DNA from 4 places in the Dactylosporangium sp. NPDC050688 genome. Region 1 is predicted to be linked to each of the others. Evidence: riboswitches for the same ligand, from Rfam matches in the RefSeq annotation. Region 1 holds a riboswitch; each other region holds the start of a gene.
What was found. Region 1 has a riboswitch for cobalamin ahead of bluB (5,6-dimethylbenzimidazole synthase). Riboswitches for the same ligand answer to the same signal wherever they lie in the genome.
Positions count from the first base shown of each region.

Region 1 (2,191 bases):
GGCCGCGGCGTGGAACGCCCGGTGGCCCTCCTCCTTCGCCCGCCGCTCCTGCTCGGTCTCGGCGTCCCAGCGCTGCTCGTCGCCGTAGATGAGGATCAGGTACTTCGCCATTGTCCGTCCCATTCGTCCATCGGGCCCGTTGTCGTGCCCGTCCAGCTGTACGACGAACCGCAGTGCGGCAGAATCGACAAGCGCCGCCGGGTGAGCTGGAGCCAACCGACAGCTACCAGCGGTCGTGGTGCAGCGCCGCGGCGAGCGGGGTGCGGTGCCGCCAGCCGTGCCGCTCCAGGTCCGGCACCGTCTCCAGGTGCGTCACCGGCCCGAGGCACAGCCACGCGACCGGGCGGATCGTCTCGGGGATGCCCAGCAGCTCACGCACGAACGGCTCGCGGTAGAACGACACCCACCCCACGCCCAGGTCCTCGGCGGTCGCGGCGAGCCACAGATTCTGGATGGCGAGGCACACCGAGTAGAGGCCGGCGTCGGCGATCGCGTGCCGCCCCAGCACTCCCGGTCCGCCGCGGCCGGCGTCGTACGTGACGACCACCGACATCGTCGACTCCAGCACCCCATCGATCTTGATCCGGGCGAACGTCCCGGCGGCCTCGCCGTCAAGGGTCGCGGCGAACGTCGCCCGCTCCTGCCGGACGTGCTCGTGAAACGCGCGGCGCAGCCCGGGGTCGCGCACGAGGACGAAGTCCCACGGCTGGGTCAGCCCCACGCTCGGGGCCGCGTGCGCGGCGCTCAGCACGCGGTCGAGGACCTCGCCGGGGATCGGCGCCCCGGTGAACTGGCCGCGCACGTCGCGGCGGCGGCGCACGACGTCGTACAGGTCGGTGCTCATGAGGGCAGGCTCCCGCTGCTCGGCCCGCCCCGTCGCGGGGCGGGCGGTGACCGCGAGGCCGGTCTTCGGACTCTCGGATCAACGCCTGCACCGTCCGCCTTCCCAGCCCGCAGGCCAGTGACCGCACGCCGCGCGGGCGCGCATGGACGGCAGCTCCCCGATCACCGCGGCGGGCCCGTGCCGGATTCACACCGGCTTCCCGATTCTCCCCGGTCGCCCGGGGCACCTCGCATCAGTTCATGCCGCCGCAAGCCTAAACGCCTGGCCTAGACGCACAGCCGGTAATGCGTGGTGAGCCGCCCCTCCTCCAGCAGGTGGAACGCGAGCGCCGGCGGCGGCTCCGGACGGGCCTCGGCAGTGATATGGGCTTATGCTCATATCTGTCATTGTGGCACGGATCGCGGCAGGGTCGTCGGTATGCTTCGGGCGTGGACAGGAGGAGCGACATGAGCGCAGCGGCTGTTGGCGCTCGGATGCCGACCACGATCACCCTCGACGACGTCGCGGCCATGGCGGATGCGGATGAGCATCACCGCTACGAGCTGAGTCGAGAAGGGGTGCTGTCCATCATGCCGCCGGCCCACCCGGAGCATGCGGTGACCGTCGCCAAGATGGTGCACTGGTTCCACGCCAATGGGTTTGGACCCGAGCAGATCATGGTCGACTGCGGCATCCACGTCGGCGGCGGGCGGCAGCCGGACGTGACGGTCTGGGCGAAGGACAAGCCACCACGCGCGGCACGCTCCAGCTACGCGGGCATCGACGGACTACTTCTCGCGGTCGAGGTGGTGTCGCCCGACAGCGAGCACATCGACCGCGTCATCAAGCGCGACGAGTATGCGACGGCCGGCGTCCCCCGCTACTGGATCGTCGGTCGCGACGCGGCCACCACCTTGCAGGCGCTGGTCCTGCGCGACGGCGAGTTCGTGACGGAGCACGAGCCGCGGCCCCTGGCCTGGCTGCTGAACGGGCCCGTGCCCGACCTCAGCTGAGGGCAACAGCACCGGTGGAAATAGGTCAGGTTCGTCACCGGTACCATCCCCGCACGTGACGGTGCAGGGAGTACTGCTCGACCTCGACGGCACGCTGCTGGACCACGAGGGCGCGGTGACCGCGGCGCTGCTGCGGTGGCTGCCCACGATCGGGGTCGGACCGGACGCGCGGACCCTGGCCCTGTGGCGCACCGTGCAGGAGCGGCACCTGGCCGGTTGGCGGGCCGGGCGCATCACGTTCCAGCAGCAGCGCCGCCGCCGCGTCAGGGACTTCCTGGTCGCGGTCGGCCGGCCCGCCGAGGACGACGAGGCGCGCCTGGACACCCTCTTCAACGGGTTTCTGCGGGGGTACGAG
Region 1 covers NZ_JBFAIC010000026.1:1,916-4,106, forward strand. The annotation lists gene AB0H83_RS24210 (YciI family protein) at 1-111, opposite strand, end outside; gene bluB (5,6-dimethylbenzimidazole synthase) at 224-844, opposite strand; cobalamin riboswitch at 883-1,089, opposite strand; gene AB0H83_RS24220 (Uma2 family endonuclease) at 1,318-1,836, shown strand; gene AB0H83_RS24225 (HAD family hydrolase) at 1,892-2,191, shown strand, end outside.

Region 2 (2,191 bases), on a different contig from region 1:
GCGACGCCGCCCACCAGCGCCACGAGCATCGCCAGCACGCCGGCCACGACCCAGCTCGGGCGGAGCCGGTCGGTGGACCGGCGGCTGGGTCTCACGCGGGCACCTTGGCCACTGCCTCGACGATGGCCCGGAGCAGATCGACCGCGCGCGGGCCCCAGCGGGACGCCACGGCGTCGTCCAGCGCGACGATCCGCCCGGTCTTCACCGCGGTGATGCCGGACCAGCCGGGGCGGGCGGCGACCGTCTCGGCCGACTGCTTGCAGCACTTCGCGTCGGCGAGGAACACCAGATCCGGGTCGGCCTGGACCAGCACCTCGACGGAGAGCTGGGGATAGCCGCCCTTCGCGCCGCCGGGGTCCGCGGGATCGGCCACGTTCTGCAGGCCTGCCATGGTGAACAGCGAGCCGACGAACGTGCTGCCGGTGACCGTGTACAGCGTCGGGTCGAGCTCGTAGTAGTACGTCAGCTTGCTCGAGCGCGGCGGCAGGCCCTTGATCAGCTTGTCGACGTCGTGGCGCATGCGTCCGACCAGGTCCGTGGCCTCGGAGCCGTGGCCCGTGAGCCGGCCCAGCTCGTCGATCTGCCGGTACGTGTCGTCGAGCGTGACGGCCGCCGGTGCGAGGTAGACCGGGATCTTGAACTTGGCGAGCTGCTCGACGACCTTGTTGGCGTCGGTGGTCAGGACGACCAGGTCGGGGTTCTTGGCCACGATCGCCTCGGCGTTCGGCTGGAACCCGGACAACTGCGACGTCGGTACCTCGGCCGGATAGTCGGATTGGTCGTCGACCGCCGTCACCTGCGCGCCCGCACCGATCGCGAAGAGCATCTCGGTGGTGCTCGGCGACAGCGACACGATCTTCGTGGGGCGTTGCTCCAGCGTGACCTTGCCCACCGTCACCGGATACGCGGCGGCGTCGGCGGAGCCGGGCTGCGGGGTGCCGTCCGCGCCGCCGGCGCAAGCGCCGAGCGTGAGCGCGATGGCGACCAGGGCGGCACCGAACGTTACCGGGGTGCGTCTGCTCATCAGTCCTCCTGTCGGTCGAGGAGTCGGTGCTTCGCCGACAGGGGGTGACGAACATGCCCCGCCCGCAAGGCGCCCTTCCTCGAGAGCGCGGTTCGCGACCGTCCCCGGCAGGCGACCTGGCTAGTCCCCGGACCGTACGGATCGGGGCATCACAGTTGCGGGACAGCACCGGTGTCGCACCGGTTTCGCTGCGGGTGGTCGCCTGAACCGTAGTACATCGACGCCGGTCGGGGTCGGCCAGGACCACGCGACCGAGTTCGACGTGCAGGGACAGCACCGGTTCGACCGCAGCCTGGTGCGCCCCGCGGACACTGCGCCGGGTCACTCGCCCGCGCGGAGCACCTCGCCCAGCTGCCGGCGGCGGCGCAGCGCCGCCTCGACCGGCACCACGACGGCGACCGCCGCCAGCAGCACCCCGCCCAGCAGCGCGAGCCACCCCCACGGCAGTACCAGGGAAGGGTCAACGGTCTGGCGGGTGAGCAGCCGCAGTTCGAGCGGGCCGAGCGTGAGCCGGGCCAGCACCGCGCCGAGCAGCGGGCCGCCCACGGCGGCGAGCAGCACCGCAGGCAGCAGCTCGCCGGCCGCGATCCAGCGGGCGTCACGTGGCCGCAGGCCGAGGGTGCGCAGGCGGGTGAGGGTCTGCCAGCGTTGCGGTGCGCCGGCGGCGGCGCCGAGGGCGAGCCCGAGCAGTCCCAGCACCAGCAGCGTCGCGGCGGCGGTGCGGGCCAGCCGCAGCAGACCCGCGGTCAGCGGCGCAGCGCGGCGCGCGCGTTCCACGTCGGCGCGGAGCACGACGTTGGCGGCGGAGTCACCCGAGGCGACGGCGGCGGCGGTGCCGGGACCGGTCACCCAGACGGTGTTGGGCACGGTGGTCAGGCCGGCGGCAGCGAGGCCGGCGGTGTCCACGACGACGAGGTCGGTGGCGCCGCCGATGGCGGGCGCGGTGCCGACGGCGGTGAGCCGGATCGCCGGGGCGCCGTCCGGCTGGGGCAGTTGCAGGTGCATGCCGGGCTGGAGGCTGCCGTCGCCGGAGAGCACCAGCGCGGGGACGTCGCCGGGGGCGGGGTTCGCGAGCCGGGCGAGCGCCGGTGCGTCCGGCAGCGGGGTGGCGGCGAGCAGCCGCTGGAACGCGGCGGCGTCGACGATCACCAGGCGGGGGGCGGTGAT
Region 2 covers NZ_JBFAIC010000044.1:66,202-68,392, forward strand. The annotation lists gene AB0H83_RS33240 (iron ABC transporter permease) at 1-29, opposite strand, end outside; gene AB0H83_RS33245 (ABC transporter substrate-binding protein) at 92-1,024, opposite strand; cobalamin riboswitch at 1,113-1,251, opposite strand; gene AB0H83_RS33250 (FtsX-like permease family protein) at 1,346-2,191, opposite strand, start outside.
Region 2: linked by a shared signal. The riboswitch ahead of AB0H83_RS33245 (ABC transporter substrate-binding protein) and the one ahead of bluB (5,6-dimethylbenzimidazole synthase) in region 1 are both predicted to bind cobalamin.

Region 3 (2,191 bases), on a different contig from region 1:
CAGGTGCTCGGGCCGAGCGAGCCGAGGCTGGTCACCCATGCGGGGTACGAGTGGCTGTACGTCCTCGCCGGTGACCTGCGGCTCATCCTCGGCGAGCGGGAGCTGGTGCTGCGCCCGGGCGAGGTCGCGGAGTTCGAGACGAACACGCCGCACTGGTTCGGGCCGGCCGGGGAGCAGGCGGTGGAGATCCTGCACCTGTTCGGCCCGCAAGGGGAGAAACCCCGGGTCCGCGCCCGGCCACGGCCGTGAACAGACGTGCGGTGCCCGGCGAGACCGGGCACCGCACGACGAGCGATGTTCAGGCGGCGACGGGCTGTGCCCGCACCACCGCGGCCGCGCGCTCGCTGCGTTCGGTGAGGTATCCGAACAGCAGCCCGAGCGTGGCCCAGGTGACCGCCTGCGTGCCCAGCGACGCGAGCCGGAACCGCCACAGCAGGACCGGGGCGAAGCCGTCGGGCACCTCGTTGACCGCCGGCAGCAGCGCGATCGCGGCACCGACGACCACGACGGCGCCGAGGACCCCGGCGATCGTCGCGTTCCAGGTGCCGAGGCGCGGCTGCAGCGACCGGCTGACGACGATCGCGCCGATGACCGCGGCGACCCCGATGACCAGCATCAGGAAGTACAGCCCGGTGCGCTGCTGCAGCGTGTCGGCGTTGCCGGTGGCCGGCGGGTTGGCCGGGTACTTCAGGAACGGCACCAAAGCCACCCCGACAAACCCGGCGAGGGCGACGATCCCGGCCGTGGCGCGGGCGCTGATCCGCCCGATCCGCCCGAGCGTGACCGCGACCGCGATGGCGAACAGGCCGCCGAGGGCGACCCCGTACACGATCGAGGCGGTGGCCAGGCCGAGCGTGCTCTGCACGGTCCGGCTGAACGGCCCGTGCTCGTGGCCGGCGGCCTGGGCCTCCTCGAACGCGATCGCGTCGTTGATCGGGCCCTCACCGAACAGGTAGGCGAACAGGAACGCGGCCACGCCGGCGGCAGCGCCGACGATCATCCCGCGGACCAGCAGGGTACGGGCGCTCATGGTGGCTCCCCGGCTCAGTGGCAGGGGAAGCCGAGCAGGTGCCGACCGTCGTGGACGAACTCGTGCACGGCCTCGCCGGACACGAGCGAGGTGATGCCCTGCTCGGCGCCGACGAAGTAGAGCAGCACGACGGCGAGCACGACGCCGAAGGTCGCCCACGGCAGGATCTGCCGCAGCGGGATCGGGGCCGGAGCCGTGACCGGGGTGGGAAGAGCCGAGATCGTGGCCATGCTGATGCAGCCTCCTGCGGGATTTCGCGTCCCATCGAGCGTTGTCGTGGCGGTGGCCGGGTCTGACTCCCACACCTCGTGGTTACAGCGGCGCGACCGTGCCGGGCTTGCACCGGCTTCCGTTCACCGTCACGTTGATGTTTCGGACGGTACGGACGGCGTACCAGCGTGTCAATCGACGCGCGGCGCCGCCACCCTTCCGATGCCCCCGCGCCGCAGGTCACGGCGCAGGCGGCCCGCGGGTGTGCCATCCGAAAGGTGATCAGCTTCTCGGTGCGGATCAGCCTGTCACCGGCAGCGCGGCCAGGTCCGTGCCGACCCGGTGCAGGCCGTCGAGGCGCCGCTGGAGGGTCTTGCCGCTCGGGCTGAGGAACTCGTCGTACTTCGCCCACACCGCGCCGGAGGTCGTCGCGGCCGCCGACCGGCACTACCCGTGGGCGTTCAAGGCGACCGGCGCGGCGCCGCCGAAGACGAGGCATGTGTCGCGCGGCCGCATCGTCTTGCCGTCGCAGGTCGGGCGGTACTCCGCGATCCGCCGCGACGACTCCTGCGCCCGCTGCGCCGCGGTCGTCGAGCCGCTGGCCAGCATCTGCCATCCGATCAGCAGGAGCACCCCCGCCAGGACGAACCGGACGACCAACCCCGTATGCCGTGATTTCACGGTGAGATGTATAGCAGCCGATGGCCGGGCGTAGGGGGCGCGGCAGCGGCGCGGGCGGCCCGGCCAGTAGGCTGGCCGGGCTTCGGTTCTACGACTGGACACGCACGGGGGGCGTCGATGTATCCGGATCAGGAGGCGGTGCAGCGGATCACCGCCGAGTTCGAGCAGCGGCAGCGGACGATCGAGACCGCGACCGCCGACGCCCGCGCCGGGCGCACCGTACACGAGGCCGAGGGCGGGGCCATCCGGGTCACCGTCGACGGCCGGTTC
Region 3 covers NZ_JBFAIC010000018.1:36,932-39,122, reverse strand. The annotation lists gene AB0H83_RS19370 (helix-turn-helix transcriptional regulator) at 1-249, shown strand, start outside; gene AB0H83_RS19365 (CbtA family protein) at 299-1,030, opposite strand; gene AB0H83_RS19360 (CbtB domain-containing protein) at 1,045-1,260, opposite strand; cobalamin riboswitch at 1,297-1,443, opposite strand; gene AB0H83_RS19355 (hypothetical protein) at 1,688-1,921, opposite strand; gene AB0H83_RS19350 (YbaB/EbfC family nucleoid-associated protein) at 2,039-2,191, shown strand, end outside.
Region 3: linked by a shared signal. The riboswitch ahead of AB0H83_RS19360 (CbtB domain-containing protein) and the one ahead of bluB (5,6-dimethylbenzimidazole synthase) in region 1 are both predicted to bind cobalamin.

Region 4 (2,191 bases), on a different contig from region 1:
AGGAGGCTCCCGGGGCGGCGGGGTTCGTCAGGATCGTGAATTTAGCGTCTTGTCGGCTATGGGGGAACCCGGCATCATGTGCCGATGCGATCGGGCAGCGTCATTGCGGTCAATGCCGTCAGGGTTGCGGTGCTGGCCGTCGTCGCGGCGCTCGGCCTCGTGGTGACCGCGGTGCCCGCCGCCGCGCACGGGCAGCTGGCCATGTCGGACCCCGTCCAGGACAGCACGGTCGACCAGCCGCGGGCCGACGTGGCGCTGTACTTCACCGAGCAGCCGGCGTCCTTCGCGTGGTTCACCGTGACCGCCCCGTCCGGGCAGCGGGTCGACGGCGGCTGGCGCGGCGGGGAGCCCAAGCGCCTCGACAAGCCGGTCCAGGAGTACTTCCTCGTCGACGGCAAGTTCGAGCCGAAGGTCTACAACACCGGCTTCCCGGCGCTGGTGGCCGTCTCGCACTGGCCGGAGCAGGGTTTGTACGTCGTGGCGTACCAGTCGGTCGCCTCCGACGGCGAGGCGGTGAAGGGGCAGCTGCGGTTCACGTACGGCGGGCCGGTGACGCCGGCGCCGGCGGGCTGGACCGCCCCGACGGCCGGGCCGTCCGAGGCGCTGACCCGGGCGCTGAGCAAGGAGAGCGCGCCAGCGGCCGCGGCACCCACCGCCGGCCCCCAGCAGGCCGCGCCGCCGCCCGCCCCGGCGACCCCGTTCGTGCTCACCGACTGGCTGATCCCGGCGCTGCTCATCGTGGGCGTCGGCGCGATGGTCTGGCTCGCCGCCCGCCGCGCTCCAGTGCCGCCGGAGAAGAAACGCCGCAAGGCCGCCCTCCGGTAAAGCCTTGGGTAAGGCCCTCCGAGCGGCTGCGTCTCCGCGCCCAGCCGGGCCGGTTTGGCCGCCTTCCCCGCCCGGCGCAGCACGGCACACAGGACGGCGTGCGCCGCGGTCCTCCACACGTCCCCTGTTCGGCCCCGCGCGCCGCCGGCCAAGGATTTGGGTCACGTTGACGTCACTGGGAGCCCTGGGACAGGATGAACCCCGAGCGGTCACAGGGAGGAACCCAGTGCGATTCTGGGACGGTCCCGCCACTGTGACCGGGGAGTCGTCCTCCAGCGCACGGGCCACGGCCACAGGTCGGAAGGTCGGGGGACGGCGGCGATCCGGGAGTCAGGAGACTCCGGCCGCTCGTGCTCCATGACCCAGCGGGCGCGGACCCGCTCGAGGAGGATGTGCCCGTGACGTCGCCGTATCCGTTCTCGGCCGTGGTCGGCCTGCCCGACCTGCGCCTCGCGCTGCTGCTCACCGCCGTGTCCCCGGCGATCGGCGGGGTGCTCGTCCGGGGTGAGAAGGGCACCGCCAAGTCGACCGTCGTGCGGGGCCTCGCCACGCTGCTGCCGGAGGTCGACGTCGTCGCCGGCTGCCGGTTCGCCTGCGACCCCGCCGCGCCGGACCGGTCCTGCCCCGACGGCCCGCATCCGGTGGACGCGCCCCTGAGCAGCGCCGTGCGCCGCCGGTCCGCCCTGGTCGAGCTGCCCGTCGGTGCCACCGAGGACCGGGTCGTCGGCACCCTCGACCTGCAGCGGGCCCTCGGCGACGGGGTCAAGGCCTACGAGCCCGGCCTGCTCGCCGCCGCCCACCGCGGCGTGCTCTACGTCGACGAGGTCAACCTCCTGCCCGACCATCTCGTCGACCTGCTCCTCGACGCCGCCGCGATGGGCCGCGCCCACGTCGAGCGCGACGGGGTCTCCGTCCAGCATGCCGCCAGGTTCCTGCTCGTCGGCACCATGAACCCGGAGGAGGGCGAGCCGCGCCCGCAGCTCGTCGACCGGTTCGGCCTGGTCGTCGGGGTGACGTCGCCGACCACCGCCGCGCCCCGGGCCGAGGTGGTGCGGCGGCGGCTGGCGTACGAGCACGACCCCGAAGCCTTCGCGGCCCGCTTCGTCGAGGAGGACGCCGCCCTCGCCGCCCGCATCGCCGCCGCCCGGCGGGCGCTGCCCGGGGTGTCGCTGCCGGACCGCCAGCTCGACCGCATCGCGCGGATCTGCCTGGCGTACCGGGTCGACGGGCTGCGCGCCGACATCGTGGTGGCCCGCACCGCGGTCGCGCTGGCGGCCTGGCACGGCCGGACCGTGGTGACGAAGGACGACCTGCGCGACGCGGCCCGGCTCGCTCTGCCGCACCGGCGCCGCCGCGACCCCCTGGA
Region 4 covers NZ_JBFAIC010000037.1:88,623-90,813, forward strand. The annotation lists gene AB0H83_RS30220 (copper resistance protein CopC) at 85-825, shown strand; cobalamin riboswitch at 1,042-1,166, shown strand; gene AB0H83_RS30225 (VWA domain-containing protein) at 1,224-2,191, shown strand, end outside.
Region 4: linked by a shared signal. The riboswitch ahead of AB0H83_RS30225 (VWA domain-containing protein) and the one ahead of bluB (5,6-dimethylbenzimidazole synthase) in region 1 are both predicted to bind cobalamin.